DNA from 4 places in the Robertmurraya sp. GLU-23 genome. Region 4 is predicted to be linked to each of the others. Evidence: riboswitches for the same ligand, from Rfam matches in the RefSeq annotation. Region 4 holds a riboswitch; each other region holds the start of a gene.
The links. A riboswitch is a leader RNA that binds a small molecule or an ion and turns the genes downstream of it on or off. The one in region 4 is predicted to bind S-adenosylmethionine.
Positions count from the first base shown of each region.

Region 1: it holds a riboswitch for S-adenosylmethionine, as region 4 does, so the genes downstream of both, metK (methionine adenosyltransferase) here and ACVBAX_RS04540 (2,3-diketo-5-methylthiopentyl-1-phosphate enolase) in region 4, are expected to answer to the same signal.
Region 2: it holds a riboswitch for S-adenosylmethionine, as region 4 does, so the genes downstream of both, ACVBAX_RS18465 (methionine ABC transporter ATP-binding protein) here and ACVBAX_RS04540 (2,3-diketo-5-methylthiopentyl-1-phosphate enolase) in region 4, are expected to answer to the same signal.
Region 3: it holds a riboswitch for S-adenosylmethionine, as region 4 does, so the genes downstream of both, ACVBAX_RS18260 (methionine ABC transporter ATP-binding protein) here and ACVBAX_RS04540 (2,3-diketo-5-methylthiopentyl-1-phosphate enolase) in region 4, are expected to answer to the same signal.

Region 1 covers NZ_JBRKCV010000017.1:56,387-64,045, reverse strand. Annotated here, with positions in the region: gene pckA (phosphoenolpyruvate carboxykinase (ATP)) at 31-1,617, opposite strand; SAM riboswitch class I at 1,963-2,101, shown strand; gene metK (methionine adenosyltransferase) at 2,331-3,533, shown strand; gene asnB (asparagine synthase (glutamine-hydrolyzing)) at 3,777-5,672, shown strand; gene ACVBAX_RS20530 (C39 family peptidase) at 5,673-6,539, opposite strand; gene ACVBAX_RS20525 (gamma carbonic anhydrase) at 6,630-7,142, opposite strand; gene ACVBAX_RS20520 (lysophospholipase) at 7,229-7,659, shown strand, end outside.
Region 2 covers NZ_JBRKCV010000013.1:98,179-105,837, forward strand. Annotated here, with positions in the region: gene ACVBAX_RS18455 (Ig-like domain-containing protein) at 1-1,907, opposite strand, end outside; gene ilvD (dihydroxy-acid dehydratase) at 2,153-3,826, shown strand; SAM riboswitch class I at 4,006-4,112, shown strand; gene ACVBAX_RS18465 (methionine ABC transporter ATP-binding protein) at 4,186-5,199, shown strand; gene ACVBAX_RS18470 (methionine ABC transporter permease) at 5,189-5,854, shown strand; gene ACVBAX_RS18475 (MetQ/NlpA family ABC transporter substrate-binding protein) at 5,952-6,794, shown strand; gene ACVBAX_RS18480 (iron-containing alcohol dehydrogenase family protein) at 6,859-7,659, shown strand, end outside.
Region 3 covers NZ_JBRKCV010000013.1:49,819-57,477, reverse strand. Annotated here, with positions in the region: gene ACVBAX_RS18265 (O-acetylhomoserine aminocarboxypropyltransferase/cysteine synthase family protein) at 1-842, shown strand, start outside; SAM riboswitch class I at 950-1,055, shown strand; gene ACVBAX_RS18260 (methionine ABC transporter ATP-binding protein) at 1,235-2,260, shown strand; gene ACVBAX_RS18255 (methionine ABC transporter permease) at 2,253-2,921, shown strand; gene ACVBAX_RS18250 (MetQ/NlpA family ABC transporter substrate-binding protein) at 2,933-3,781, shown strand; gene ACVBAX_RS18245 (carboxymuconolactone decarboxylase family protein) at 3,895-4,266, shown strand; gene ACVBAX_RS18240 (hypothetical protein) at 4,317-4,646, shown strand; gene sufC (Fe-S cluster assembly ATPase SufC) at 4,903-5,688, shown strand; gene sufD (Fe-S cluster assembly protein SufD) at 5,705-7,015, shown strand; gene ACVBAX_RS18225 (cysteine desulfurase) at 7,015-7,659, shown strand, end outside.
Region 4 covers NZ_JBRKCV010000002.1:46,225-53,883, forward strand. Annotated here, with positions in the region: gene ACVBAX_RS04530 (carbon-nitrogen family hydrolase) at 11-787, opposite strand; gene ACVBAX_RS04535 (aminotransferase class I/II-fold pyridoxal phosphate-dependent enzyme) at 916-2,091, shown strand; SAM riboswitch class I at 2,175-2,282, shown strand; gene ACVBAX_RS04540 (2,3-diketo-5-methylthiopentyl-1-phosphate enolase) at 2,371-3,603, shown strand; gene ACVBAX_RS04545 (2-hydroxy-3-keto-5-methylthiopentenyl-1-phosphate phosphatase) at 3,600-4,262, shown strand; gene ACVBAX_RS04550 (methylthioribulose 1-phosphate dehydratase) at 4,259-4,873, shown strand; gene ACVBAX_RS04555 (1,2-dihydroxy-3-keto-5-methylthiopentene dioxygenase) at 4,896-5,429, shown strand; gene ACVBAX_RS04560 (Spo0E family sporulation regulatory protein-aspartic acid phosphatase) at 5,669-5,905, shown strand; gene ACVBAX_RS04565 (YitT family protein) at 5,960-6,838, opposite strand; gene ACVBAX_RS04570 (electron transfer flavoprotein subunit beta/FixA family protein) at 7,320-7,659, shown strand, end outside.

The sequences.
Region 1 (7,659 bases), on a different contig from region 4:
TAATCGACTGATTACGCTCTTTTTTAAAAATTATACTAAAGGACCGCCTTCTTCGATAATCTGTACTGAAACATTTGCGAATTTTTTGAAGTTATCTTTGAATTTAGTGGCTAATTCGTTCGCTTTAATCTGGTATGCTTCTTGGTCAGCCCATGTTCGGTTTGGCTGAAGAACATCATCCGGAACACCAGGAACATGAAGGGGAATCTCCAATCCGAAAATAGGATCTTTACTTGTTTCTACATGGTTTAGTTCCCCTTCGAGAGCGGCCTGTACCATGGAGCGGGTGTATGATAGCTTCATTCTACTTCCGACTCCATACTCGCCACCAGTCCAGCCTGTATTCACTAGATAAACCTTCGCATTATGTTCGTCAATCTTGGACCCTAGCATTTCTGCATAGCGAGTTGCTTCTAATGGTAGGAAAGGGGAGCCGAAGCATGTTGAAAATGTTGCTTGCGGTGAAGTGATTCCTTGTTCCGTACCAGCAAGTTTTGAAGTGTAACCGCTTAAGAAATGGTACATCGCTTGTTCCTTAGATAGCTTTGCAATAGGAGGCAGTACCCCGAAAGCATCTGCTGTAAGGAAGATAATGGTATTTGGATGTCCAGCGACACTTGGATCCACGATATTGCTTATAGATTGGATAGGATAAGCAGCGCGTGTATTCTCAGTTAATGTTCCATCATCATAGTCAGCGACTCGTGTTTCTTTATTCAGCACGACATTCTCTAACACAGATCCAAAATGAATGGCGTCGAAGATTTGAGGTTCTTTTTCTCTTGAAAGATTAATGCACTTAGCGTAGCAGCCTCCTTCAATATTAAAGACACCGTTAGCTGACCAGCCGTGCTCATCATCTCCGATTAGGCGTCGGTTTGCATCAGCAGATAAGGTCGTTTTACCTGTTCCTGATAAGCCAAAGAATAAAGCGACATCTCCTTCAACGCCGACATTTGCTGAGCAGTGCATAGGTAGAATATTATTTTCAGGCAATAAGTAGTTCATGATAGAGAAAATGGATTTCTTCATCTCGCCTGCATATTCTGTGCCACCGATTAATACGGTCTTTCTTTCAAAAGAGACTATAATAAAAGTCTCAGACTTGGTACCATCAATAATAGGGTCTGCTTTAAAGTTTGGAGCCGATATGACTGTGAATTGTTCTTCATGAGTCAAAAGCTCTTCTGCTGTTGGTCTAATGAATAACTGATGGGCAAATAGATTATGCCATGCAAACTCGTTGATCACTTGAATGGGTAGACGATGTTTCTTATCTGCGCCAGCAAACCCTTTGAAAACAAATAACTCATCTCTATCTTTCAAGTAACTTAGTACTTTATTATATAAACGTTCGAACACTTCTTGAGAGATTGGTTGGTTAACAGCTCCCCAATCAATCTTGTCCTTTGTAGAGGCTTCTTCAACAATGTATTTGTCTTTCGGAGACCGACCAGTATATTTTCCTGTTGTTGCTCGAACAGCTCCTGTCGAAGTTAAGACTCCTTCGTTTCTAGTAAGAACCTTTTCGACTAATTGTGGTACAGATAGTTGCACATGCACATGACCAGAGGCTAACAATTCGCTTAATTGGTTAGAAATACGGACAGAGTTCATCTGATGACTACCTACCTTTATTTGTTATTTTTTAATTAGTATAACACATTAACTTAATTAGTCTATACTATTTATAAAAATATTAGAGGGTGCAAGAAAAAACATCGTATACGACCTATTTTTAAGCCTTTTTATTACATAAAACGATGAATGGGAGTCAATAGTCTATACTATTAAAAGAAGGGACAAATTCAAATGGGAACGATCGTGTTATATGATGCTAAGTGTCAATGGAAATGTAATTATAATAGTTGCTCATTATTTAAAGAATGAACCAACTATTTTTCATAAAGATATTGACAGTATTTGACGTGATACGGTATTATTCTACATTGAACGGATACTCTCTTATCCCGAGCTGGTGGAGGGACAGGCCCTATGAAACCCAGCAACCTGCTTTAATAATTAATTACGATGACTGTAATTAATATAAAAGAGAAGGTGCTAACCTGAGGCAAGGATTTTAGTCCTTGAACGATAAGAGCGAAAGGCGCAAATTACTTTGCTATCACCCTTTCCTCAAGCAGGGAAGGTTTTTTATTTTGCATAAAGTTTTTATTTGGGTGGGTAATTTTTCAAACCTTCATAATAAAAATGGCATGTTTATTTCATACTACTTAGGGAATGAGTTCCGTATCAAATGGAAGGTTTTGTTTATGTTGATATAATAAGCATACCTTTTTCTCAAGTATAAATAAATAGGAGGTCAGGAGATGTCAAAAAAACGTCGTTTATTTACATCCGAGTCAGTTACTGAAGGTCATCCAGATAAAATCAGTGACCAAATTTCAGACTCAATTTTAGATGCTATTTTAGCAAAAGACGCAAATGCTCGTGTTGCTGCAGAAACGTCAGTAACAACTGGGTTAGTATTAGTTGCTGGGGAAATTACAACCTCTACATACGTAGATATTCCAAAGATTGTTCGTGAAACCATTAAGGAAATTGGGTACACTCGTGCAAAATATGGTTTCGATTCTGAAACATGTGCGGTTTTAACTTCAATTGATGAGCAATCAGCTGATATTGCAATGGGAGTTGACCAAGCACTTGAAGCGCGTGAAGGATCAATGTCTGATGAAGAAATCGATGCAATTGGAGCAGGTGACCAAGGGTTAATGTTTGGTTTTGCTTGTAACGAGACAAAGGAGCTTATGCCTCTTCCGATTTCTTTAGCACATAAACTAGCTCGTAGATTAACTGAAGTTCGTAAGGATGATATTCTTCCTTACCTTCGTCCGGATGGAAAAACTCAAGTTACCGTTGAGTACGATGAAAATAATAAACCAGTTCGAATTGATACAATTGTAATTTCAACCCAGCACCACCCTGAAGTAACGTTGGAGCAAATTCAACGTAATCTTAAAGAGTATGTTATTAATCCTGTTGTACCAGAAGAGTTAATTGATGAAAATACAAAGTATTTCATTAACCCAACAGGTCGTTTCGTTATCGGTGGACCACAAGGTGATGCTGGATTAACAGGACGTAAGATTATTGTTGATACGTACGGTGGATATGCTCGTCACGGTGGCGGTGCATTCTCTGGTAAGGATCCTACAAAGGTTGACCGTTCAGCTGCTTATGCTGCTCGTTATGTAGCAAAGAATCTTGTTGCTGCAGGTCTAGCAGATAAAGTAGAAGTACAGCTTGCCTATGCAATTGGTGTTGCACATCCAGTATCTATCTCTATTGATACATTTGGTACTAGCGAAATAAGTGAAGAAGTTCTTATTGAAGTAGTTCGTAATAACTTCGATCTTCGTCCAGCTGGAATCATTAATATGCTTGATTTAAGACGTCCTATCTATAAGCAAACAGCTGCTTATGGTCACTTTGGTCGTACAGATGTAGATCTTCCATGGGAGCGTACAGATAAAGCTGATACACTTCGTAAAGAAGCTCTTGAAAGATAATTTTAAATAGTAAAAATTCAGCCGGGAGTTACAGAAAATTTGTAACTCCCGGTTTTTCTTTTCGTCTATAAGGGTATGGTGGTTTAGAAGCAAAAAGGGATGTAAACAATGGGTAGTAAGCTTGAATTTTTAGGAAATGGTCAATTTGACAGTGCGATTCGATAATTTTAATGGTAGTATTAATAGGTATTCTTTCTGAATGGAAGATTAAACTCGTAAGAACGGAGTAGGTGAGTTACATACATGTGTGGTTTTATTGGATGTGTTCATGACAAATCGCAAGTGTTTAGTGATGGACAAAAACAACAATTTGAAAATATGAATAATGTGATTACGCATCGCGGACCTGATGATGACGGATATTTCTATGATTCTCATGTTCAATTTGGGTTTCGTCGTTTAAGTATCATTGATATAGAAAGCGGGCATCAACCCCTTCATTTTGAAAACGAAAGATACTGGATTATTTTTAACGGTGAAATTTATAACTATGTAGAGTTAAGAGAAGAACTATTGGCAGAAGGAATCACCTTTGCAACAAGCTCAGATACAGAAGTAATTATTGCTTTGTATAGCCATCTGAAGGAAAAAGCGGTGGAGAAGCTTCGTGGAATGTTTGCCTTTGTAATTTGGGATAAGGTTGAGAAGACGCTTTATGGAGCACGTGATCCATTCGGCATTAAGCCTTTCTTCTATTTTGATGACGGGGAAAAGATATTCTTTGCATCTGAGAAAAAGAGTATTTTACTGGCACTGCAGAACGATGTATTAAACTATGATTCTTTGCAGTATTTCTTAACGTATCAGTTTGTTCCTGAGCCTTATACGATGTCAGAAGGTATTTCAAAATTAGAACCAGGGCACTACTTTACAAAGAAAATCGGATCTGAAATGGAAATTAAGCGTTATTGGAAGGCTCATTTCCACCCAGTAAGAAAATCAGAGAGTGATTTTGTAAAGGAAATTAAAGATGTTCTTTTTGATTCTGTCAAAATTCATATGAGAAGTGATGTGCCTGTCGGTTCGTTCCTTTCTGGTGGAATTGACTCTTCGATCATTGCTTCCATTGCAAAAGAATTCCATCCGGCGATTAAGACATTTTCTGTAGGTTTTGATCATAATGGGTTTAGTGAGATTGATGTTGCTAAGGAAACGGCTGATAAGCTTGGAGTAGAAAATATTAGCTATATCATTACTCCAGAAGAGTATATGAATGAAGTACCGAAGATTATGTGGCATATGGACGATCCGCTTGCAGACCCTGCATGTGTCCCTTTATATTTTGTGGCACGTGAAGCTCGTAAGCACGTGACGGTGGTTTTATCTGGAGAAGGTGCAGATGAGCTATTTGGTGGCTACAATATTTATAGAGAGCCTCAGAGTCTAGAGGTGTTTAATAAAATTCCACAGGTTGGAAAAGCGTTTTTACGTTTGCTAGCGAAAATGATGCCAGAGGGAATGCGCGGGAAGAGCTTTATTGAACGTGGTTTGACTCCTTTAGAAGAACGTTATATCGGAAATGCAAAAATGTTTAGTGAGCTTGAAAAGAGTGATCTTCTAAATACGTATAACAAAGGTTTAGATTTCACCAATATTACAAAGCCTCTTTATAAAGAAAGTGAAGGCTACGATCCAGTTGACCGTATGCAGTATATAGATATTCACACATGGATGCGTGGAGATATTTTATTGAAGGCTGACAAAATGACCATGGCTCATTCGTTAGAGCTTCGTGTCCCATTTTTAGATAAAGCCGTTTTTGAGGTTGCTTCTAAAATTCCAACAAGTTTAAAAACAGCCAACGGAACAACGAAGTATGTTCTTAGAAAAGCAGCAGAAGGAATTGTACCAGAACATGTTCTTAATCGTAAAAAGCTAGGCTTCCCGGTTCCAATCCGTCACTGGTTAAAGGCTGAGATGAATGAATGGGCAAAGACCATTATAAGAGAAAGTGATACAGATTATTTATTAAATAAAACGTATGTACTTCAATTGCTTGAGGATCACTGCCAAGGAAAAGCCGATAATAGTAGAAAGATTTGGACGGTGCTCATGTTTATGGTATGGCATCAGGTATATGTAGAAAAAAAGTACTCCTTCGAGAAGGAATACTTAGCGGAAAAAGTGTTACAAAGCTAATTAACGAGGGAGGTAGGTAATTGCCTGACTTCCCATTTGCACCCAGGATTCTTCAAAATCCATTATGGGTGCTTTTTTATTTTTTTCCCCTGTTAATGGATCGTTAAAGTATACATAATCCTGATCAAAGCCTGTTAATAAAACAGAGTGTTCTTTGTAGGTAATATCAATAACACCACTCGGAGTGTGCCAGGTCACAAATTGATTGGATGACAGCTTTTTAAAGGAGGTGTTGGTGATCACCCAGACAGGACGCTTGTCAGAAAGGTGTATTTTTAGATCATTAAAAGGTGAACCGGTTAAATCATCAATTTGTCCAGGTAAATATTTCTCAGCTAGTTCTTTAATGGGTTTATGGTACACGCCTAAACCAGGTAGTTCTTTTGTATACATGCTCCCTACAAATCCGTCATTAGGATGACCGTAGTAAACTTTTCCATCAGAAACCTTGTAGGCTGTAGAGTCTTTTATGATTTCTTTAGCAAGAGTCATCTTATCTACTGAAATATTTGCGTATTGTAGTAGCATGGCTAAACTTGTAACTTCACAGCCGCGTGGAAGTTCAGGTAGTTGGTTGATGACTGGTGCATCTATGAGAACGGTTTGTTCTAACGGGATAATCGTAAGGTCAACCCGATCGTCGTTAAAAGTGTTCGTCGAACGTAATGGGGCTTGTACCCAGATCTTCATTCGACCAACGGCTTCGGCAATATGTGGGGTTTGTGCAATAAATAAGATGAAGAACCCTAGTAAAACCATTCCAATAATTGAAAAAGAAGTTTTAAGAGAAGGACTTTTCTTTATAAGATGTGTAAAAATAAATAGTAGGATAATTAAAATCCCTATTAAAATGATTAGTGTAGTCATAAGCACCACCGATACAACATGTAGTTAGCATTCTATATTAGTTATATCGGCATATTTCCTCTAGTTTCAAGATACTTTTTCTAAGATTTCTTATTTTTGTATCGATTTGTAGTATTGGCCTTTTTCTACGTATTGGTTCATGATTCTATCACGATCCTTTATGTCTTCCTCAGTTAACTCACGAATCACCTTGGCAGGGCGACCAAACGCAAGCGTGTTCGGCGGAATTTTCTTTCCTTGAGGAACTAAACTGCCGGCTCCAATGAATGCACCTTCGCCAATTTCTGCCTGATCTAGTATAATAGAACCCATTCCAACTAAAGCTTTCTTTCGGATGATGCAGCTATGTAAAATCACTTGGTGACCGATGGTGACTTCGTCTTCAATTATGAGCGGATTATTTGGACTTTGGTGTAAAATAGAGTTATCCTGAATGTTCACGCGGTTCCCAATAATTGTCGGGGCAACATCACCACGGATAACTGTACCAAACCATATACTTGTTTGGTCACCAATGACAACATCTCCAGTTACCGTCGTATAATCAGCAAGGTACGCAGTCTCAGCAATTTTTGGGGTTTTATCATGGTAAGGATAAATCATAAACATCCTCCTTTATGTAATCATATATTTACTATAACGAATTTATAGAAATTTTTCTTATACTTTTTTTAGAAGGGGCAATACATATGTGGAAATGGGAAGCGGAAGGGAATGCCAGAGCCGTTATTGTTATCGTTCATGGGGCGATGGAGCATCATAGAAGATATGGTTGGCTTATTGAGCAGTGGAGAAACTCGGGCTTTCATGTCGTCATGGGTGATTTGCCTGGTCATGGATTAACGACAAGATCAAGAAGAGGGCATATCGATTCATTCGAAGAGTATGTGGATGAAGTAAAAAAGTGGATTGATGCATCCTATCAATTTGATTTACCAGTATTCTTAATTGGTCATAGCATGGGAGGACTGATTACACTAAGGCTTCTACAAAAAGAGCGATTAAATGTAGCTGGTGTCATTCTTTCATCTCCTTGCTTAGGTTTAGTGAACAAGCCTTCTCCTATCTTACACGCGGCAACCTTTATTTTAAATAAAGTGTTCCCAGCTTTACGAGTATC
Region 2 (7,659 bases), on a different contig from region 4:
TTAATTGGACCGTCATCTACTTGAATTGACACATCACCTAGTGCTTCCCCAGTACCCGTGAATATGTTGTTAGTTTTTGAGTACTCTGTCGGTGACACTAGTGTAACCCCAGTTGTTAAGTCCAATAGTAAATTTTGTGTATCGGGTGCAGAGGTTAAGCCGTTCTCTTTCGCAACCGCTGAAATCTCATGAGATCCTTCGGTTAAAGCCGTTTGTAAAGGAAGTCTCCATTTCCCGTTATTTACCATCGCTGTAAGAGCTGGACCATTATCAATCGATACCTCTACTATTCCATTGTTGGAGACGGATGTTTTTCCATATATGGTTGGGGTAGGATCGTTTGATACGGTTGAATCACCATTTGCGATGCTAACAGTGATATTACTAGTTTGATATGTTACAGGAAGAGATTGCCCCACGGCTAAGTGATCGTCATACGCTTTTACTAGAAATGTATGTGTTCCTAGTGAAAGCTGCGTGTCAACAGTAGCTGTCCAATCGCCTGTTGTATCATCTACCTTAACGCTTTTGTAGAGAACTTCATCTACCCATAGCTCAACTGTTTCTCCTTTTTCTCCTGTGCCTTTTACAACTAATTTCCCATCTTCTACAACAGGAGTGGTGATTGTTGGAGGTGGGATAATATGGATTATTTTGTTTGCTTCAACGGGAACTGAATCTTTCCCAGTTGATCTCCCAGAGGCTTGTAAAGTATACTCACCCAACTCTGCTGTATTTGCAAAACTTGTTGGAACTGTCCATAAGTTACTTGAGGGGTTAACAGGTTTGGATGTTACAGTTCCTCCTTTGGTAACATTCGTAATTACAAGTTCTACTTGTTTATTCCCACTATCTGAGTTAAGGAATTTTCCTGTAACGTTAACGGGAAATTTATAAAGCCTTTCAACAGCAGGTCCATCAATAGAAATTTCTTTCCCTATTTGTATCGTACTCTTCGCTGTTGCCATATTGCCTTCTTCGTTCATAACTGTGGCAGTGGCATTAAAGGTTCCAGTTGGTAAATCCGTTGGGATACTCCACTTACCTTCCATTACAGTTCCAGTATAGGTTTTACTGTTTGCCATAAGCGTGACCGTACTACCATTTACCGCATTTGTCGTAATACCACTAATAGCCGGATTAGGATCGTCAAATGTCATAATTGGATCAAACAGGATTGTTGGCTTATAAATTCCAAACGGCACAAGCTTCACATTTGCGCCCTGTTCAGCTGCTTCTAATCCATCCTTATTAATAACTCGTAGATTAGCAGATTTAGAGGTATTAAAACCAAATGATACGTTCGGCTTACTCGTATCTAAATCAGGGATGATTTCTTTTATTTTTGAAATCGGGATTTTAAAATCTAAAAAATAATGTCCATTTTCTGCATCCGAAATGCTAGTTCCGGGAACAGCAGAACCTGTTGAGTCTGTTGTTGTTACCTTCAATACCTTTTCCTTGTCAGGACTAGCTACAAACAGATAGTCCTCATGTGGGCTTTTCCCATCAATCCCAACGGTTGCTCGGTGCGACTCATCTACTAGAATATCCACATTCCAGACCGATGATAAAAAGCCACCTTTGCGATCATATGGATCCCCTAACAATCTCATGCGAAAATAAAGATTGTCCGAGTCTCCATACACATAAAAGCTTGGCTTGTCTCCTACCTCATTCCGGCCATCGTTCCCGCTAGTAAAATCTACTTCATCTGGAGAAATACCTGGCTCATTGGTAGGATCGTACATGATTTGTCCCTCACTGTTTTCATAAGGGATAAATTGGGTTGTAATGGGTGTGCCCGCATCTGTAGTCACCGCTGATACAACATTACTTAATGGAGTCACTAGTAATGCTATTACAACCAAAATATTGCTGCATTTCATTAACCATTTCTTCCTCATACTCTGCCTCTTTTCGACATTCTTCAACATACAATATCCCAATAGTATCATAGGTATTTTGTACTATCAATACGGTAGGAAGTGTGGAAAAGCTATTATTTATTCATAAATTTCCCCTTCGCTCAAAATCTACCAAATCAATGTTCTGTCATCTTTCTTTACAAGTCTCATTCTATTTGTTAAAATTTTTAAATAATTTAAAACATTAACACCATCGTGTTTTGATAGATTGGGAGGGAATTAGATTGGCAGAATTAAGAAGTAATATGATAAAAAAGGGATTTGATCGTGCACCACACCGAAGCCTATTGCGTGCGGCTGGGGTAAAAGAAGAGGATTTTGGTAAACCATTTATCGCGGTAGTTAATTCCTACATCGATATCGTACCAGGACATGTGCACTTACAAGAGTTTGGAAAAATTGTCAAAGATGCTATCCGTGAAGCAGGTGGAGTTCCATTTGAAATGAACACAATCGGTGTCGATGATGGAATTGCAATGGGTCATATCGGCATGCGCTACTCGCTTCCAAGCCGTGAAATTATTGCTGATTCAGTTGAAACGGTTGTCGCTGCTCACTGGTTCGATGGAATGGTTTGTATCCCAAACTGTGACAAGATTACTCCAGGTATGTTAATGGCGTCACTTCGTTTAAATATCCCTACTGTTTTCGTAAGTGGTGGACCGATGAAGGCTGGAGTGACTAGTGAAGGCAAAAAGATCTCACTTTCTTCTGTATTTGAAGGTGTAGGTGCATACCAAGCTGGAAAACTTGATGACAAGGGACTTTTAGAATTAGAACAGTTTGGTTGCCCGACATGTGGCTCTTGTTCAGGTATGTTTACAGCAAACTCGATGAACTGTTTAGCAGAAGCTCTTGGATTGGCTCTTCCTGGTAATGGAACAATTTTAGCTGTAGCGCCTGAGCGTAGAGATTTCGTTAGGAAATCAGCAACTCAGTTAATGGAACTGATTGAAAAGGATATTAAGCCTCGTGATATCGTTACAGAAAAAGCAATCGATAACGCGTTTGCCCTTGATATGGCATTAGGTGGATCATCTAATACAGTTCTTCACACATTAGCATTAGCTCATGAAGCAGAAATCGATTATCCAATCGGAAGAATCAATGAAGTAGCGGCTCGTGTTCCTCATTTGTCTAAGCTTGCTCCTGCTTCTGATGTATTTATTGAAGATTTGCATGAAGCGGGTGGTGTGTCTGCGGTTCTAAACGAATTATCTAAGAAAGAAGGAGCTCTTCACTTAGATACATTAACGGTGACAGGGAAAACACTCGGTGAAAATATCGCTGGCTGTGATGTAAAGAACTTCGATGTCATTCATTCCATTGATAACCCACATAGCGAAAAGGGTGGCCTAGCTGTATTGTTTGGTAACCTTGCTCCAGATGGTGCCATCATTAAAACAGGTGGAATTACAGGTGGAAACCGCCATGAAGGACCGGCTGTTGTATTTGATTCACAAGACGAAGCCCTTCACGGCATTGCAAACGGAAAAGTAAAAGAAGGCGACGTAGTTGTTATCCGTTACGAAGGTCCAAAAGGTGGACCTGGTATGCCTGAAATGCTAGCTCCAACTTCTCAAATCATGGGAATGGGACTTGGTGCGAAGGTTGCTCTTGTAACAGATGGCCGCTTCTCTGGAGCTTCACGCGGATTGTCTATCGGTCACGCTTCACCAGAAGCAGCTGAAGGTGGACCATTAGCGTTTATCCAAAATGGAGATCAAATTGTCATCGATGTTGACGCTCGTTCCATGGACGTTGTTCTTTCTGACGAACAATGGGCCGAGCGTAAAGCTAACTGGAAAGGCTTTGAACCAAAGGTGAAAAAGGGTTATCTTGCTCGTTATTCAAAGCTTGTAACATCTGCTAGCACCGGTGGAGTTATGAAAATCTAATCATTTCTCGACACTCATTCACGATTTGTGGATGGGTGTTTTTTTATTTTTATAAATTTTTTTCCTGCCTACAGCCTCAGTTATGTAAGCGTTGCCTACACTTCCCTCTATCAAAAACAGCTGTTGACACTTCTCCCCTATTAGATTTATGATTCATGTAACAAATTAATAAGACCTTTTACTTATCAAGAGTGACTGAGGGATTAGGCCCTATGACGTCCGGCAACCTCCATTTCATGGAACGGTGCCACTTCCTACAGAATGATTCCATTCTGAAAGATAAGTCGTATATATAACGATGCCTCTTTCTGACTGGAAAGAGGTTTTTTTGTATTTTTATAGCTTAAGGGGTGACATGAATGATCGAAGTAAAAGACTTGGTGAAAGTCTATCAAACAAAAAAAGGTGAAGTAATAGGTGTGGACCATGTGTCACTAACCGTGAACAAAGGCGAAATTTTTGGAATTGTAGGGTATAGCGGCGCTGGAAAAAGTTCGTTACTACGCTGTTTGAATTTATTGGAGGCTCCTACCTCAGGAGAAGTTAAGATCGACGGGGTTTCTCTTACGTCACTGCGAAAAAAGGAGCTACGAAGTGCTCGCCAGAAAATCGGGATGATTTTCCAACACTTCTATCTCGTAAGCTCAAAGACGGTTTTTGAAAACGTAGCTTTTGCTCTAAAAGCGGCTTATAAATCGAAAGCAGAGATTGATGCAAGAGTAACTGAGCTACTTGATATGGTTGGCTTGTCAGATAAGCGTGATGTGTATCCGTCTCAGTTGAGCGGTGGACAAAAGCAACGAGTAGGAATTGCGAGAGCGTTAGCGAATAACCCTTCCGTTCTCCTTTGTGATGAAGCTACCTCTGCCCTAGACCCGAGCACGACGAAATCGATTTTATCTTTGTTAAAAAAGATTAACCAAGAGTTAGGGTTAACAATTGTACTGATTACACACGAGATGGAAGTCGTAAAAGAGATTTGTGACCGAATGGCAGTTATGCAGGACGGGCGAATTGTTGAGGAAGGGCCAGTGTATGACTTGTTCGCAAATCCAATAAACGAACTTACCAAGGAATTCATTAATACCATTCTACAATTTGATTTACCAGAACACTTGCTATCTTCAAGCAAAGGAAAAATTGTAAAGATTCATTTCCGCGGGGCGATTGCTGAAGAATCAGTGATTTCAGATGCACTACAGAAGTACCAAGTGAAGGGCAATATTTTACACGGCAAAATCGAGTACATAAAAGACACTCCACTTGGAATCTTCATTATGGAACTTACAGGTGACACCGCTGAAGTAGAACATGCGATTCAATATATCACATCTCGCACAGAAAGCTTGGAGGTGATCCGAGATGCCGCTTGATAGCTTAATAGAGTTGCTACCCGATTTAAACAAAGCCTTTTTTGAAACGATTTATATGGTGGGAATATCGATTGTGGTAGCTATGATTGTCGGATTGCCCGTGGGAGTCCTATTGTTTGTTACCGACCGCGGATTATTTTTAGAGAATTCCCTATTTAATCAGATTGTTGGATTTTTAGTGAACATGATTCGTTCGGTCCCGTTTATTATCTTGCTCATTGCCCTTTTACCATTGGCTGACTTGATCGCTGGATCAACAATTGGGCCAACTGCCGCTTCTGTTTCACTCTCAGTAGCTGCGATTCCTTTCTTTGCAAGATTGGTAGAACAGTCACTGCGTGAGATAGATAAAGGAGTGATTGAGGCAGCGGTCGCGGTCGGAGCTTCCCCGTGGATGATCATCAAGGAGGTTCTTCTTCCAGAGGCCAAACCAGGGATCATCCAAGGCGTGACCATTACGATTATTAGTTTAGTCGCTTACTCCGCGATGGCTGGAATTGTTGGCGGTGGTGGTGTTGGGGACCTTGCCATCCGGTTCGGGTACTACCGATACGACAACACCGTCATGATCACCACCGTTATCATCCTAATTTGTTTAGTCCAGCTCATCCAATTTTTCGGTGACCGACTAGCAAAAGCAGTAAACAAAAAATAAATCACATGTGACCACTGTCCATCCCAGAAGGACAAAAACGCACCAACTGTCCACGAAGGGTGACAGACACCATAAAACTATTGGAGGAATATTTACGATGAGAAAGTTATTTTTGAGTTTTGTCATTTTGATTGCTATTGCGGCTCTTGCAGCTTGCGGTGGAAGTTCTGAGGAAGCTTCTTCTTCTGAGGAAAGTGCAACTACGAAAAAAGAAGTGAAAATTGGAGCAACCTCTGGTCCATATAGTGACATGGTTTCAAACGCAATTAAGCCTTTATTAGAGGAAAAAGGCTATGAAGTAGAAGTAGTAGAATTCAGTGACTATGTTCAACCAAATCTCGCTCTTTCCAAGGGAGACATTGACGCGAACCTATTCCAGCACAAAATCTACATGGAAAACTTCGCAAAAGAAAATAAGATTGAACTAACTGATGTTATTTCCGTACCAACTGCACCAATGGGAATCTACTCAAATACGTTTACTTCTATAGATGAAATTGCTGAGGGTGCTGATATAGCTATTCCAAATGACCCAACAAACGCAGCACGTGCTTTCTTAATTTTAGAAGATCTTGGGTTAATCACATTAAACGCAGATGCTGACCCATTAACGGTTTCAGAAAAAGACGTAGAAAAGAACGTAAAAAATCTAGTATTCCAACCAATTGAAGCAGCTCAGCTACCACGTGCGGTTGACAGCGTGGACCTTGCTGCTGTACCAGGTAACTTCGCTTTAGCAGCAAAAATGGACTTATTAGACGCATTACAGCTTGAAAATATGCCAGATCAATACCGTAACCGTGTGGTAGTTGACACAAAGAATATTGACAGCCAATTTGCAAAAGATCTGAAAGAAGTTGTTGAATCAGAAGAATTTGAAACCATCATCGACGAGGACTTCCAAGGCTTTGGTAAACCTGAATGGATGGTAAATCGCTAATTGATAAACTAGTAAAAAACAACGCCCTTACCGGCGTTGTTTTTACTAGAAAGGAATGAAGACAATGACAAAACTCGAAGTGCGTGGTGCTCCCTCCTATTATGCATGTCATGAGGGTTCGTTAAATGACCTTGAAAATCTACTTCTCTTGAATTCAATTCATCACTGCTTAGTCATTCACGGAGAACAATCTTGGAGAGCAGCAGCATCCTATTTTCCAAATATGTCAAATGTAAAGCTCACCTTTGTTTCCTATCGGGGGGAGTGCTCATTAATTGAAGTACAGAGAATCTCTACGATCGTCAGTGGTACAAATATCGACGCCATCATCGGTATCGGCGGAGGAAAAGTGCTTGATCTGGCAAAGGCAGTGGCAAATGAAACAAACAAAGAAGCCATTCTTATCCCGACTCTTGCCTCCACCTGCGCTGCTTGGACTCCATTAAGCGTGTTTTATACAGAAGAAGGCGAATTCACGCATTACACCATTTTTCCGAAAAGTACATTAATCGTCTTAATAGAACCGCGTATCATTCTTCATTCACCAATTAAATATGTTCGAGCAGGGATTGCAGACACATTGGCCAAATGGTACGAAGCTGATGTGTTAGTACGCGACTTACAAGACCTTCCGTTGCCTGTAAAAATCGCCCATCAAAGTGCGAGGCTTTGCCAGATTGTTTTACTTGAACATAGTCAAACTGCACTGAACGCGATGGAAGCAAACACTTCTTCACCTGCTTTTCTTCAAGTAATTGAAACGATCATTGTAGCTGGTGGAATGGTCGGTGGATTCGGAGACCGGTACGGGAGAATTGCTGCTGCCCACTCGGTTCATAATGGATTAACGGTAGCTCAAGAAACC
Region 3 (7,659 bases), on a different contig from region 4:
TTGGAAACCCAAGCTTGCGAATTCTGGATATCGAAAATGTCGCAAAGATCGCACATGATGCAGGTATTCCTCTTGTTATCGATAATACCTTTGCGACTCCTTATTTATGTCGTCCAATTGAGCATGGTGCAGATATTGTTATTCATTCGGCAACAAAATGGCTTTTAGGGAATGGTACAACTCTTGGGGGTATTATCGTGGATGGCGGAAAGTTTGATTGGAATTCGGCGAAGTTTCCTGGATTCACAACCCCTGATGCCAGCTATCATGATATTGTATATAGTGAAGCAATTGGTGCTGCAGCTTATATTGTAAAAGCAAGAGTTCAATTGCTACGTGATCTAGGTCCAGCATTAAGCCCTCAAAATGCCTTTCAATTCACTCTAGGTTTAGAAACTTTGCATGTGAGAATGAAGGAGCATGTGGCAAATACGAAGAAGATCGTAGAGTATCTAGAAGCACATCCAGCGGTTAATTGGGTGATGTATCCAGGAAATGAGAAGCATCCAGACTACGAGCTTGCGAAGAAATACTTACCTAAAGGAGCAGGTTCTGTCGTTGTCTTTGGAATCGACGGAGGGCGAGAGGCTGGAGCAACGTTTATAAATAGTCTCAAACTTTGGGCACATGTTGCCAATGTTGGTGATGCAAAAAGCTTAGTCATTCATCCTGCAAGCACAACTCATCAACAGCTTGACACAGAGGGGTTAAAAGCAGCAGGCGTTCCAGAGGATTTAATTCGTCTCTCGATTGGGATTGAAAATGTGGAGGATTTAGTTGAAGATTTAGAGCAAGCGATTACATTAGCGACAGGAAAAACCTCGCTTACTAGCCATGTGTAATCCATAAGATTTTTGTCGAAATTTATCGTTGACACTCCCGTTTTTCCATGATAAGATAGCACTCGTGATTAAGACTACAACTAAAAAAGTTCATATAGATTGATAAGCTCTTATCAAGAGAGGTGGAGGGATGTGCCCTATGAAGCCCGGCAACCGTCAAATTATTGAAATGGTGCCAATTCACACAAAGCGTATTGCTTTGATAGATGAGAGAAAGGTGATACTTTCTGCCTTTCTGCTCATGCAGAAAGGTTTTTTTTATGTTCATTTAGAGTGCTCTCATTCGAATAGGAATGAACCGGATGATAGAACCTAAGTTGTATTGTACCTTTCTGTAGCATGACAGCATGTAGTTTTATCAGAATAATCGGAAATGGAAGGGGGAGAAACCTTTGATCTCGATAAAAGACGTAAAAAAGATTTATTCTTCAAGACAAGGAAAAGTAACGGCTGTTGATAATGTAAACTTAGAAATTACTGAAGGAGAAATCTTCGGTGTAATTGGTTATAGTGGCGCAGGGAAAAGTACGCTTATTCGTATGCTGAATGGGTTAGAAATTCCTACTGAGGGATCCGTTATTGTGGCAAATAATGAAGTATCGAAAATTAAAGGTAGTAGCCTTCGTAAAGCTAGACAGGAAATAAGCATGATATTCCAACATTTTAACCTTTTATGGTCTCGAACAGTAAGAGAAAATATTGCATTTCCACTTGAAATTGCAGGAGTTCCTAAAGGGCAAAGAATGAAAAGAGTAGACGAGCTTATTCGTTTGGTTGGATTAGAAGGAAGAGAAGACGCTTACCCTTCTCAATTGAGTGGTGGGCAAAAACAAAGAGTAGGAATTGCGAGAGCACTTGCTAACAATCCCAAAGTTCTCCTTTGTGATGAGGCAACATCTGCTCTTGATCCACAAACAACAGATTCGATTCTAGAGCTATTAGTTGATATTAATAAGCGTTTAGGTTTAACCATCGTCCTTATCACTCATGAAATGCACGTCATTAGAAAGATTTGTCATCGTGTAGCTGTTATGGAAGGTGGAAAGGTTGTTGAACTCGGCCCAGTACTTGACGTATTTAAGCATCCTAAGGAAGAAATTACGAAACGATTTGTTCAGCAAGTAACAGAACCTGAAGAAACGAAGGAAACAATTGAACACTTATTAGAACTGTATCCGCATGGTACAGTCGTTCAACTAGGTTTTGTTGGAGAAGCAGCAGAGCAACCGCTGATTACGAACCTTATTCGCCATTACCAGGTAACTGTAAATATCCTGCAAGGGAAAATATCACAAACACAAAATGGTTCTTATGGAACGCTTTTTATCCACTTAGATGGGGAAAGGGAAGAGCTTTCAAAGGCCATTGCATATATCGAATCACAACAGGTTGGAGTGGAGGTGATTTCGAATGCTTGAGACACTTTTACCAAACGTGAACTGGGAAAAAATGATTGAAGCAACGAATGAAACCCTGTATATGACAGCTATATCAGTTGTTATTACATTTGTTCTTGGTTTAATTTTAGGACTTTTATTATTTTTAACAGCTAAGGGTAATATTTGGGAAAATACATTAGTGAATAAAGTGATCAGTTCTGTCGTGAACGTCTTCCGCTCGATTCCCTTTATTATATTAATTGTTCTTTTGATTCCTTTTACAAAGCTTATACTAGATACGATGATTGGTGAGAATGCAGCTTTACCGGCTTTAATTATTGGTGCCGCTCCGTTTTACGCGAGAATGGTGGAAATCGGATTGCGTGAGATTGATAAAGGAGTTATTGAGGCAGCTAAATCAATGGGTGCTAAAACTAGCACGATTATCTTTAAGGTGCTTATTCCTGAATCATTGCCAGCTTTAGTATCTGGTATTACGGTTACGGCTATTGCTTTGGTGAGTTATACAGCAATGGCTGGTGTGATTGGTGCGGGTGGTTTAGGAAACCTAGCATATCTCGAAGGGTTCCAGAGAAGTCGTAGTGACGTAACCCTTGTGGCTACTGTTATCATTTTAATAATTGTGTTTATTATCCAATTTATTGGAGATTCTATAACATCAAAACTAGATAAAAGATAGGAGAGACAAAAATGAAGAAATTTTTAAGCTTATTTTTATCATTAGCAGTTGCTTTAGTTCTAGCAGCTTGCGGTACAGCAAATGATGATGAGTCAAACGGTGGTGAAGGTGAAGAAGCAGCAGAAACAACTGAATTAGTAGTGGGAGCTTCTAACGTACCTCATGCTGAAATTCTAGAAGAAGCAAAATCGCTTTTAGAGGAAAAAGGAATCGAATTAAAGATTGAAACGTTCCAAGATTACATCCTACCTAACCAAGCGTTAGAATCTGGTGATCTTGATGCAAACTATTTCCAACACATTCCTTACCTTGAGTCTCAAATGGCTGAGCATGGCTATGATTTTGCTAATGCTGGTGGAATTCATATCGAACCAATGGGTGTGTACTCTAAAAAGTACGAGAGCTTAGATGACCTTCCTGAAGGAGCACATATCATCATGAGCAGCTCAGTAGCAGACCACGGTCGTATTTTAACCATGCTTGAAAAAGAGGGATTAATTACTCTTAAAGAAGGCGTAAACAATGTAGAAGCAACGGTTGAAGATATCGCAGAAAACCCTAAAAACCTTCACTTTGACACAGAGTATGAAGCATCATTATTACCACAAATTTATAACAATGATGAAGGTGATGCAGTACTTATCAACTCAAACTATGCAATCGATGCAGGTCTGAACCCAATTGAAGATTCAATCGCAATCGAAGACAAAGAGTCTCCATACGTAAACGTAATCGCAGTACGTAAAGACGACGAAAACTCTGAAGCAATTAAAGCTTTAGTAGAAGTGTTACACTCAAAAGAAATTCAAGATTTCATTCTTGAAAAGTATAAAGGTGCTGTAGTACCTGTATCAGAATAATAAAAAATGCAGATGTCTCTTTAAGAGGCATCTGTTTTTTTGTAATAATTTGTGTTGTTTCAAGGATACTAACATATGTGATACTACATAACTTAAAGACTGGAGTGGGACAAATGGATCAAGGATTTATTGCAAATAATCCGAGTGAAGAAGCTCTACATGATTATAAACTAGGACTTGGCACGTTTACGCAAAAAATGCCAGATATCGCTAGCCATTTTAATTCATTTACAGAAGCATGTTTTAAAGAAGGAGTCTTGTCTCAAAAACAAAAGCAATTAATTGCATTAGGAATTAGCTTATATTCTCAGGATGAATATTGCATCATCTACCATATCAAAGGATGTATGGATCAAGGGGCAACTGAGCAAGAAATTCTTGAAGCAGTGGGCGTTACAGCAGCGTTTGGTGGTGGAGCCGCTCTGAGCCAGGCTGTTACACTTGTCCAAAATACAATGGATGATTTTAATCAATTAAAACAGTGAGTTAAGCTCCTATCGAGAGTATTTGGCTAGAAAACACTGGAAATCATAAGGTGAGTTTTTCTAACAAAGTCTTAGCTGTATACATCCTTAAATATCGTGTTTTTTCGGCTTTGTTCCAAAGAATTGACCTGTGTTACGATAGATGTGACCAAAGAAAGTCGAATAAAGCGATATTTGGAAGGGATGGATTCATTATCAGTCAACTAAGGTTGAACTACACGAGTGAGATGGAAAAGGCGATGTATGCAGCTCATGGAGTGGGATTTGAAACCTACAGTCGAAGGCATAAGGTTAGAATGAAAATTGAAAAAGCAAGGCAACAAAACTATCTGCATAGTCAAAGAATGATTGCAGATTTGGATCGTAGGGTTCATGCCTAGTAGCTTGTATATTATATAGAAGAAAAAAGAGCCAGTGGTGAATTCCACTGGTTTTTTTGTTGAGCCAGTGGTATCGTACATAGAAAAGATAGTCGGAGAAAAAAATAGGTAGGTAATATGTCGAGATGAGGTTCATAAGAGTTGATATCACATTTCATTTGTTATAAGATTGTAATGAGAATAAAATGAGAATGAAAATAAAGTTTTTATAGCAAAGAGATAACTAATTTTCTTTCAAATTATGGAGGTAATAGATATGTCAGGGTCAACTTTATCCATTAAGGATTTACATGTGTCAATCGATGAGAAAGAAATTCTAAAAGGGGTAACTCTTGAAATTAAGGGTGGAGAAATCCATGCAATCATGGGACCTAACGGAACAGGTAAATCTACTTTGTCTTCTGCAATTATGGGACATCCTAAATATGAAGTAACTTCTGGTTCCATCTCTCTTGATGGAGAAGATGTACTTGAAATGGAAGTGGATGAGCGTGCACGTGCTGGTCTATTCCTAGCGATGCAATACCCAAGTGAAATTAGTGGGGTAACAAATGCGGACTTCTTGCGTTCAGCTGTTAACAGCCGTCGTGAAGAGGGAGACGAAGTTTCTTTAATGAAATTTATCCGTCAAATGGACAAAAACATGGAGTTTTTAGAAATGGACCCAGATATGGCTCAACGTTACTTAAACGAAGGGTTCTCTGGTGGAGAAAAGAAGCGTAACGAGATTCTGCAATTAATGATGATTCAGCCAAAGATTGCAATCCTTGACGAAATCGACTCTGGATTAGATATCGACGCGTTAAAGGTTGTTTCAAAAGGAATTAACGAAATGCGTAGCTCTGAGTTTGGTTGCTTAATGATCACTCACTATCAACGTTTATTAAACTACATCACACCTGACTTCGTTCACGTAATGATGCAGGGACGTATCGTTAAATCTGGTGGCCCTGAGCTTGCTCAACGTTTAGAAGCTGAAGGATATGATTGGATTAAAAAAGAGCTTGGCATTGAGGACGAAACTGTCGGGCAAGAAGCGTAAGTTAGGGGGACCAGACATGACTACAGAAACCGTATTACCATTCGATAAGGAATATGTGACTTCTTTTTCAAAAGAGATGGGTGAGCCAGCTTGGTTAACAGAACTTCGCGTAAATGCGTTAGCCTCAGCTGATAACCTCTCATTTCCAAGACCTGATAAAACAAATATTACAAAGTGGAACTTTACTCAGTTCGATAAGCATATCGTTAAGAGTGAAGATTATTCTACTCTTGCTGATCTTCCGGAAGAAGTAAAATCATTGATCGGTACAGAAGAAGGCGAGAAAACATTATATATCCAACGTAATAACCGCCCAACAATTCTTTCTGTTTCAGAGGAATTGAAAAATCAAGGCGTGGTATTCGTAGATATCTTTACTGCTGCTCGTGAGCATGGGGATCTTTTACAAAAGTACTTCATGAAAGACGGTGTAAAGGTTGATGAGCACAAGCTTACTGCTCTTCATGCGGCATTAATGAACGGTGGAGTGTTCCTATATGTTCCTAAAAACGTAGAAGTTTCTGCACCAGTTCAAGCGGTATTTATTCATGATGACAAGGAAGCAAATGTGTTCAACCATGTTCTTGTAGTGGCTGAAGATAATAGCTCTGTGACTTATGTTGAAAACTATATTTCAACGATCGAAGAAGCAAGCTCAATTTTTAACATCGTAACGGAAGTAATTACAGGTACAAACGCGACTGTTCAATACGGTGCAGTTGATACATTAGCTAAAGGTGTAACAACGTATGTAAACCGCCGTGGAGTAACAGGACGTGACTCTCGGATTGAATGGGCACTTGGTTTAATGAATGACGGCAACACTATTTCTGATAACGTGACAAACCTTGTTGGAGATGGATCAGTTGGCGACATGAAAATGGTAACTGTTGGACGTGGGGAGCAAACACAAAACTTCACGACAAGTGTTGTTCATTGGGGCAAGCACACGGATGGCCAAATCCTTAAGCATGGTGTAACGAAAGACAGTGCTACTTCTATCTTTAATGGAATTGGAAAAATTGAGTACGGTGCAACTAAGTCAAATGCGGAGCAAGAATCACGCGTATTAATGCTTAGTGAAAAAGCACGTGGGGATGCTAACCCTATTCTTCTTATTGATGAAGATGATGTAACGGCAGGACACGCGGCTTCAGTAGGACGCGTGGATCCACTTCAACTTTACTATCTAATGAGCCGTGGAATTCCTAAAACAGAAGCAGAACGCCTTGTTATTCATGGCTTCTTAGCTCCTGTTGTTAACGAGCTTCCTATCGAAGGTGTGAAAAAGCAACTAGTGGAAGTTATCGAAAGGAAAGTAAGATAATGAATATTCAGGATATTCGCAGTCACTTTCCGATTCTACATCAAGAAGTGAACGGCAAACCATTAGTGTATCTTGATAGCGCAGCGACTTCTCAAAAGCCCATTTCGGTCATCGAATCGTTAGAGAAATATTATAAAGAATATAATTCGAATGTGCACCGAGGTGTTCATACGCTTGGGACAAAAGCAACCGACGCTTATGAAGGGGCACGTGAAAAGGTTAGAAGGTTTATTCATGCAAAATCTACCGAAGAGATAATCTTCACTCGTGGAGCAACTACAGCCTTAAACATGGTCGCCCACAGCTATGGTTCAGATAATCTTCGTGAGGGTGATGAAATTGTGATCACCTTTATGGAGCATCATGCGAATATTATTCCTTGGCAACAAGTAGCCAAAAAAACGGGTGCTACTCTTAAGTACATTCCTCTACAAGAGGACGGAACAATTAGTTTAGACGATGTAAGAGCAACCATTACGTCAAATACCAAAATTGTATCCGTGATGAAGGTTTCAAATGTTTTAGGTGTTATGAATCCGATTAAAGATATTGCCAAGATCGCTCATGAAAATGGTGCGATCATGGTGGTTGACGGTGCCCAAGCTGCTCCACATATGAAGATTGATGTACAAGATCTAGACTGC
Region 4 (7,659 bases):
TCAATAGTTTTTAATATAAGTCTGTCCGGCGGTCTGAAAATATCGGAATCATGTTACGGACTTTCTTCACTTCTGCTAAATCAATTAGTCCAGTAACAATGGATTCATATTCGTCTCCCTCTGCAATTACTTCCCCCCAAGGATTAATAATCAAAGAATGACCAGCAAACACATTGTCTGGATCTGAGCCAGAACGATTACATGCTATGACAAAACATTGATTTTCAATCGCTCTAGCAATTAATAAAGATCTCCAATGGTTCAAACGAGGGAGAGGCCACTCAGCAACCACCACGATGGTCTCCGCTCCTTCTGTCGTATGAGCCCGAATCCATTCAGGAAAGCGAATATCATAGCATATCAATCCTGCAAATATGTGATTGTCGAGCGCAAATATGCCTTTTGTACTTCCAGATTGAAGATGTTCATGCTCGTTCATTAGTTTAAAAAGATGCGCTTTGCTGTATGTGGAAACAAGTTCACCTTCGTTATTTATGACAAGCAATTTGTTATACACACCGTTGTTTTCTTGAGAAGCAACAGAGCCACCAACAATATGCACACGATGTTGTTTAGCTAATTTTTGCAAAAATTCAATGCTCTTTTTTGCTTCCACATCTGCAAGAACATCGAGTCGGGTTAAGTCATAGCCTGTCGTCCACAGTTCTGGAAGGATGACTAAGTCAGGTTTTTCAGCCATGGCTGACTCTATTAATCTTTCCGCTTTTTGAAAGTTTTCTTCTACATTTCCAAAGCTTATGTCCATCTGAATACAAGAAACTCTCATAAGAAACCACCTTTTCTAAAAAAAATTAGTAAAAATACTTTACAAGTTGTCATTTACGATATACATTTGTGACTAGTTTTTCAATATAAACATTGCCAATTGCCCGAAAATATAAAGTAGGTGGAAAAATGATGATATATCCTCAATCAAAATTATTAAAAAGCTTACCTAAACAATTCTTCGCTTCACTTGTAGCAAAAGTAAATAAGCAGATCAGAGATGGTCATGATGTGATAAACCTGGGTCAGGGAAACCCTGATCAACCGACAGCTTCACATATCGTAAAAGCCCTGCAAGTGGCTGCAGAGAATCCGAATAATCACAAATACTCTCCCTTCCAAGGCTTCGCGTCATTAAAAGAGGCGGCTGCGACATTTTATAAAAGAGAATATAACGTAGATATCAATCCAGAAAAAGAAGTTGCCATCCTTTTTGGAGGAAAAGCTGGGCTTGTTGAAATCCCACAATGCCTATTAAATCCAGGTGAACATGTTCTCGTCCCTGATCCGGGTTATCCTGACTATTGGTCGGGGGTAGCTCTAGCACAAGCAGAAATGATAACCATGCCATTGAAAGAAGAAAATCATTTTCTTCCTGATTATACGGCTCTATCAGATAGCGAGCTAGAAAAGGCAAAGCTCATGTTCTTAAATTATCCGAATAACCCGACAGGCGCAATAGCAAATGCTAATTTTTTCGAGGATACAGTCGCGCTTGCCAAAGAGCACGAGATTTGTGTTGTTCATGATTTTGCATATGGAGCGATAGGCTTTAATGGTCATAAACCGATTAGTTTCCTACAAACAGAGGGTGCAAAAGACGTCGGGATTGAAATTTATACGTTATCTAAGACGTATAATATGGCTGGTTGGAGAGTAGGCTTTGCGGTTGGAAATGAAAGTGTCATTTCAGCTCTTAATTTGTTGCAAGACCATTTATATGTAAGTCTTTTTGGAGCTGTCCAAGAAGCGGCAGTTGCAGCATTAACTGAGTCTCAAAGTTGTGTACGAGAGTTAAATGTATTGTACGAATCTAGAAGAAACGTGTTTATCGGAGGACTTCAAGAATTAGGTTGGAATGTAGTAGCTCCGGAGGGGTCATTTTTTGCATGGCTAAAGGTTCCTACCGGTTATACATCGGAACAATTTTCAGATCTATTACTAGAAAAAGCACATATTGCTGTTGCCCCTGGAGTTGGGTTTGGTTCATGGGGTGAAGGCTATGTACGAGTGGGGCTGTTAACCTCGGAAGCGCGTTTGCGAGAAGCGGTTGAAAGAATATCAAAGCTCCAAATTTTTAGTTAATGTATTGACAGTCGAATTAAATTCTGGAATAATCAAAATCAATTGAAAGTATAAACAATAATTCCATAATGAAAACATTCGTTTTCTTATCAAGAGCAGGTGGAGGGACGAGCCCGACGAAACCCGGCAACCGACTTACAAGGTTTGTAAGCACGGTGCTAATTCTTGCAGCAAAGGCTGATAGATAAGGAGATGTTAGTTTACGATACTAACCTCTTCCTGATGACAAGAAGAGGTTTTTTTATGTCTATACGTATAAGAGAGAAAGGACGAAAGCAAATGAGTGAGATCATCGCAACGTACTTGGTGCATGACGCTAAACACAACCCTGAGAAAAAAGCAGAGGAAATTGCGCTTGGTTTAACGGTTGGTTCATGGACTCAATTACAAAAGCTTGAGCAAGAACAATTGAAAAAATATAAAGGTAGAGTTATTTCCACAGAAAAATTACACATAGATGAACAGACGAATGAAACGGTAGCGGTGTTAAAAATCGCCTACCCTTCAAATAACTTTTCGCTAGATCTTCCAGCTATTTTAACAACGGTGTTTGGAAAGCTGTCTCTTGACGGGAAGATTAAGCTGTTAGATCTTGATTTTTCAAAAGAGTTAAAAACGGCTTTTCCAGGTCCTAAGTTTGGTATTAATGGTCTAAGAGAGAAGCTAGGGGTATATGATCGTCCGTTATTGATGAGTATTTTTAAAGGAATTCTAGGGAGAGATCTTTCATTCCTTTTTAGCCAATTGCGCGAACAGGCATTGGGTGGAGTCGATTTTGTAAAAGATGATGAAATACTTTTTGACAACCCATTAACTCCTTTTGAACAAAGAATTACTGGTGGAAGAGAAGTTCTGCAACAGGTCTATGAAGAAACAGGACATCGTACCTTATATGCTGTGAATTTGACAGGACGTACGTCTCAATTAATTGACAAAGCTAAGAGAGCAAAAGAACTTGGCGCGGACTTACTATTATTTAATGTGTTTGCATATGGTCTTGATGTTCTTCAGGAATTACGAGAAGAAGAGGGTGTCGATCTTCCGATTATGGCACATCCAGCTGTGAGTGGAGCACTCACTTCGTCTGATGTATACGGAATTTCTCATTCCCTACTACTTGGAAAATTGTTGCGTTACGCTGGAGCCGACTTGTCTTTATTCCCATCTCCATACGGTTCGGTGGCTTTGGAAAAGAAAGCAGCATTATCGATTGCTGAAGCATTAACAGATCAATCAGAACCTATGAATAAGAGCTTCCCAGTGCCTTCAGCTGGTATTCATCCTGGACTTGTTCCACTTTTACTACAAGATTTTGGCTTAGATAGTGTCATTAATGCTGGTGGTGGCGTTCATGGGCATCCGGCAGGAGCGAAAGGTGGAGGTCTTGCTTTCCGCCAAGCGATTGAGCTATGTCAAAAAGGTCTGCCATTGAGAGAAAACTCACAGCAATATCCTGAGCTTGCAACCGCAATCGAACTGTGGGGAGTTACTGAGGTGGCGAAACCATCATGAGTAAGAAAATAGCTGTATTTTGTGATTTTGATGGCACGATTACTGAGAAGGATAACATTATTGCCATTATGAAAAGATTTGCACCTCCCGAATGGGAAGCGCTAAAAGACGCCATATTATCTGAGCGTATTTCAATAAGAGAAGGAGTGGGAAAGCTTTTCTCTTTGCTTCCTTCTTCAAAAAAAGAAGAAATCATTAAGTATGCGATTGAAAATGTTAAAATTCGCGAAGGATTTCCTGATTTTGTGAAGTTTTTGAAAGAGCAGGATATTCCCTTGTATATTGTTAGTGGTGGCATTGATTTTTTTGTATATCCCATTTTACAAGCTTACGGCCCTTTTTCAGGAGTGTATTGTAATGCTGCTGATTTTAGTGGTGAATATATCAATATTCTTTGGCCAAATGCATGTGATGAGCAATGCCAAAATGATTGTGGATGCTGTAAACCTAGTATTATACGTGGACTTAAAGAAGATTTCTACAAAGTCGTTATTGGTGATTCAGTAACAGATTTGCAAGCAGCAAAGCAGGCTGATCTTGTCATTGCCAGAGAGTTTTTATTAGAAAAATCAAAAGAGTATGGATTGAATCATAGAGAGTTTGTTGATTTCTATGATGTGATCAAACATATGTCGAAGGTTGAGGAGTTGATTGGATGAGTCTGTTAACAGAACGTTGGGATGAACTTGCTGATGTGAAGGATGAGCTTGCTGTTCGAGATTGGTTTATGGGAACGAGCGGGAATTTAGCCATAAAAGTTAGTGACGATCCTTTACAATTCCTTGTAACAGCAAGTGGTAAGGATAAGAGAAAAAGAACGTCAGAAGATTTTTTACTTGTCGATGGCAATGGAAAGCCAGTAGATGAGACGCATTTGAAGCCTTCTGCTGAAACACTCTTACATGTAGAAGTTTATCAAAAAACATCAGCCGGTTGCAGCTTACATGTTCATACCGTTGAAAATAATATCATATCTGAATTATATGGTGATCAAGCTGAAATAACTTTCACGGGTCAAGAGCTAATTAAAGCTTTTGATTTATGGGAAGAAGATGCCGTCCTTAGGATTCCAATCATCAGTAATCCAGCACATATTCCTACATTAGCACAGGAGTTTAGTGAGCATGTAAAAGAGGATAAAGGCGTAGTGTTAATCAGAAATCATGGAATAACGGTGTGGGGGAAAAATGCATTCGAGGCAAAAAAACTACTAGAAGCATCCGAATTTTTATTTCGCTATCATCTAAGACTTTTAGAATATAAAAAATAAAATATTAAAGGAGAATGAAAAAATGGCACATATCGTATTTCAAAGTACAAAAGAAGAGATTAGAGATCAAAAAGAAGTGGCAGCGTTTTTACAATCTCAAGAGGTAATCTATGAGCACTGGGATATTACAAAACTGCCTAGCAATCTTCAAGAGAAATATATTTTAACGGATGAAGAGAAAGCAGAAATCCTATCTGTATTCTCAACTGAAATTGCAGAAATTTCAGAGAAGCGTGGATACAAAGCACAAGACGTTATTTCTCTTGCTGAACACACTCCAAATCTAGAGCAATTATTAACGAACTTCCAACAAGAACACCACCATACAGACGATGAGGTCCGCTTTATTGTTAGTGGACACGGAGTGTTTATTATCCAAGGATTAGATGGTGAATTTTTTGAGGTGTTTTTAAACCCTGGAGATCTTATTTCAGTACCACCGAATGTTAGACATTATTTTACCCTGCAAGAGGATAGAAAAGTAGTTGCCATCCGTATTTTTGTAACAACTGAAGGATGGGTTCCAATCTACGAAAAGAGTGAAATAGAAGCTTAAAAATAGTTTTCAAGGCACTAGAGTCTATACTCCTAGTGCCTTTATTACTTTTGATGCATAAAATCGATAATTGTCGAAAAGTAATAGGAGTTTTAGGGTGTTTTTTGTCGTATTCAGAAATATTTAGAAAAATTTGTCTTATTTTGCGATTCTATTTACTTTTATTCAAATTCTTGCAATAATTCATCAAGTGATCAATTTTTATTTGGGGATTTAAGGAGTATTAGGAGGTTAACGGGGTGCAGCAGAATAGCAGTGAAATGCTTGCCACGATTCAACAAATGAGAGAGAAAATGATTGAATCTGCACAAGCAAATGGTCTAGGTGGGGAAGAGACAATTGAGTGTAGTCAGGAGCTGGATAAGCTAATTTTTGAATATCAATGCTTATCAAAAGAGAAGAAGAGCAAAAAAGAGATAAGAATTACCAGAAAACAAGCTATGTTTGTTTGGCCTAATAACATCATATGCGTTTAAATAGATAGAAAAGGAAGGAGACGATTGCGCTCCTTCCTTTTTTGTAAGTTATATCTAATGGATGGCTCGTTTTTTAAATCTACCGCCTCTAACTTCGGCAATGTCTGCAACAGCTAGAAAGGCATTACTATCAAGATCTTCTACAATGAGCTTGAGCTTTGCTTCTTCAAGTCGTGTAATGACACAGAAGATCACCTTTTTATCGTCTCCTGTATAGGCTCCTTCTCCAGTTAGGAAGGTGACACCCCGTCCGAGTCGGGCCAAAATCGCATCACCAATTTCTTTATACTTATCGCTAATGATCCATGCAGACTTTGATTGATCTAACCCTTCAATAACGATATCAATGGTCTTAAAAGCAATAAAATAAGCTAGAATCGAATACATCGCTCGGTCCCATCCAAACACAAAACCCCCGGTTCCAAAAATAAAAATATTAAAAAACATGATCACTTCTCCAACAGAAAAAGGAATCTTTTTATTAATTAATATGGCAAGGATTTCTGTACCGTCTAGTGAACCTCCATAACGGATGACGATCCCTACACCTGCCCCTAAGGCAATTCCTCCAAATACGGTTGCTAACAGGATGTCATCAGTAAAAGCAGGAACAGGATGAAGATATACGGTTGTGATTGATAATATGGTGATAGCGAAGAGTGTAGATAGTGCGAAGGTTTTTCCAATTTGTTTATATCCGATGAAAAAGAATGGAACATTTAAAATGAAGATTATTAGACCAATATTTATAGCAGTAATATGAGACAAAATGATTGAAATCCCGACGATTCCACCATCCATAATCTGATTAGGTATAAGGAAAATTTCTAATCCTACAGCCATCAGAATAGCTCCAATAAAAATAAAAATGGCTCTTTTAATAATACTCTTTTTCGGTAATTTTTTGTGCTGTATATGGTTCTCTAAATTCATTTGAATAGCTTCATGAACAAGTTGTTTTTCCATTAAGTCACCTCCATTATTATTGATCCTTGTTTTTTATTATACAATAAATCGTTTCTATGTAGGTAAATCTGGAAGTCACATAATTACATACATGATATTTACATGACATCTGTGATTTTTATCATATGGAAAATATTCAATTTCTTTTAATATAGTAACTATAATGGTAAGTACTGTATCATTCCCTTCAAAAAATAATTGTTATTCCATCATAGTCGTTAACCCCCACCATTTATATTTGTAAATATACAAAAATGAAGATTCCGTAAGAAATCTTCAACTCATATTATATCAATTTTGAAAACGCATACAAAATTATATTATTCACATAAAATATCAATTAATTTGTTTGTACTATGCCCGCAAAACGATACATATATCGTTATTACGAAGCTTTGCAAAATATATATAGGTGATTTAGCCATTAGTCATTAAGGAGGGGATTTTTATGCATATTGTAGTGTGTGTCAAGCAGGTACCTGACACAAAGATCATTAAGATTAATCCTAAGACGAATACGCTTGATCGTCGAAGTGCACCAGCTATTTTAAATCCGTACGATGCACATGCTGTTCAAGAAGCAGTTCGGATGAAGCGTCTCATCAAAGATGATGTATATATTTCTGTTTTATCAATGGGTCCACCACAAGCAAATGCGATTATTAAAAAAAGCGTGGAAATTGGTGCTGACGAGGGATATTTAATTTCTGACCGTGCATTTGCTGGTGCAGATACATTAGCAACCAGCTACGCATTATCAAAGGCTTTAGATAAAATCGCCAGTATCA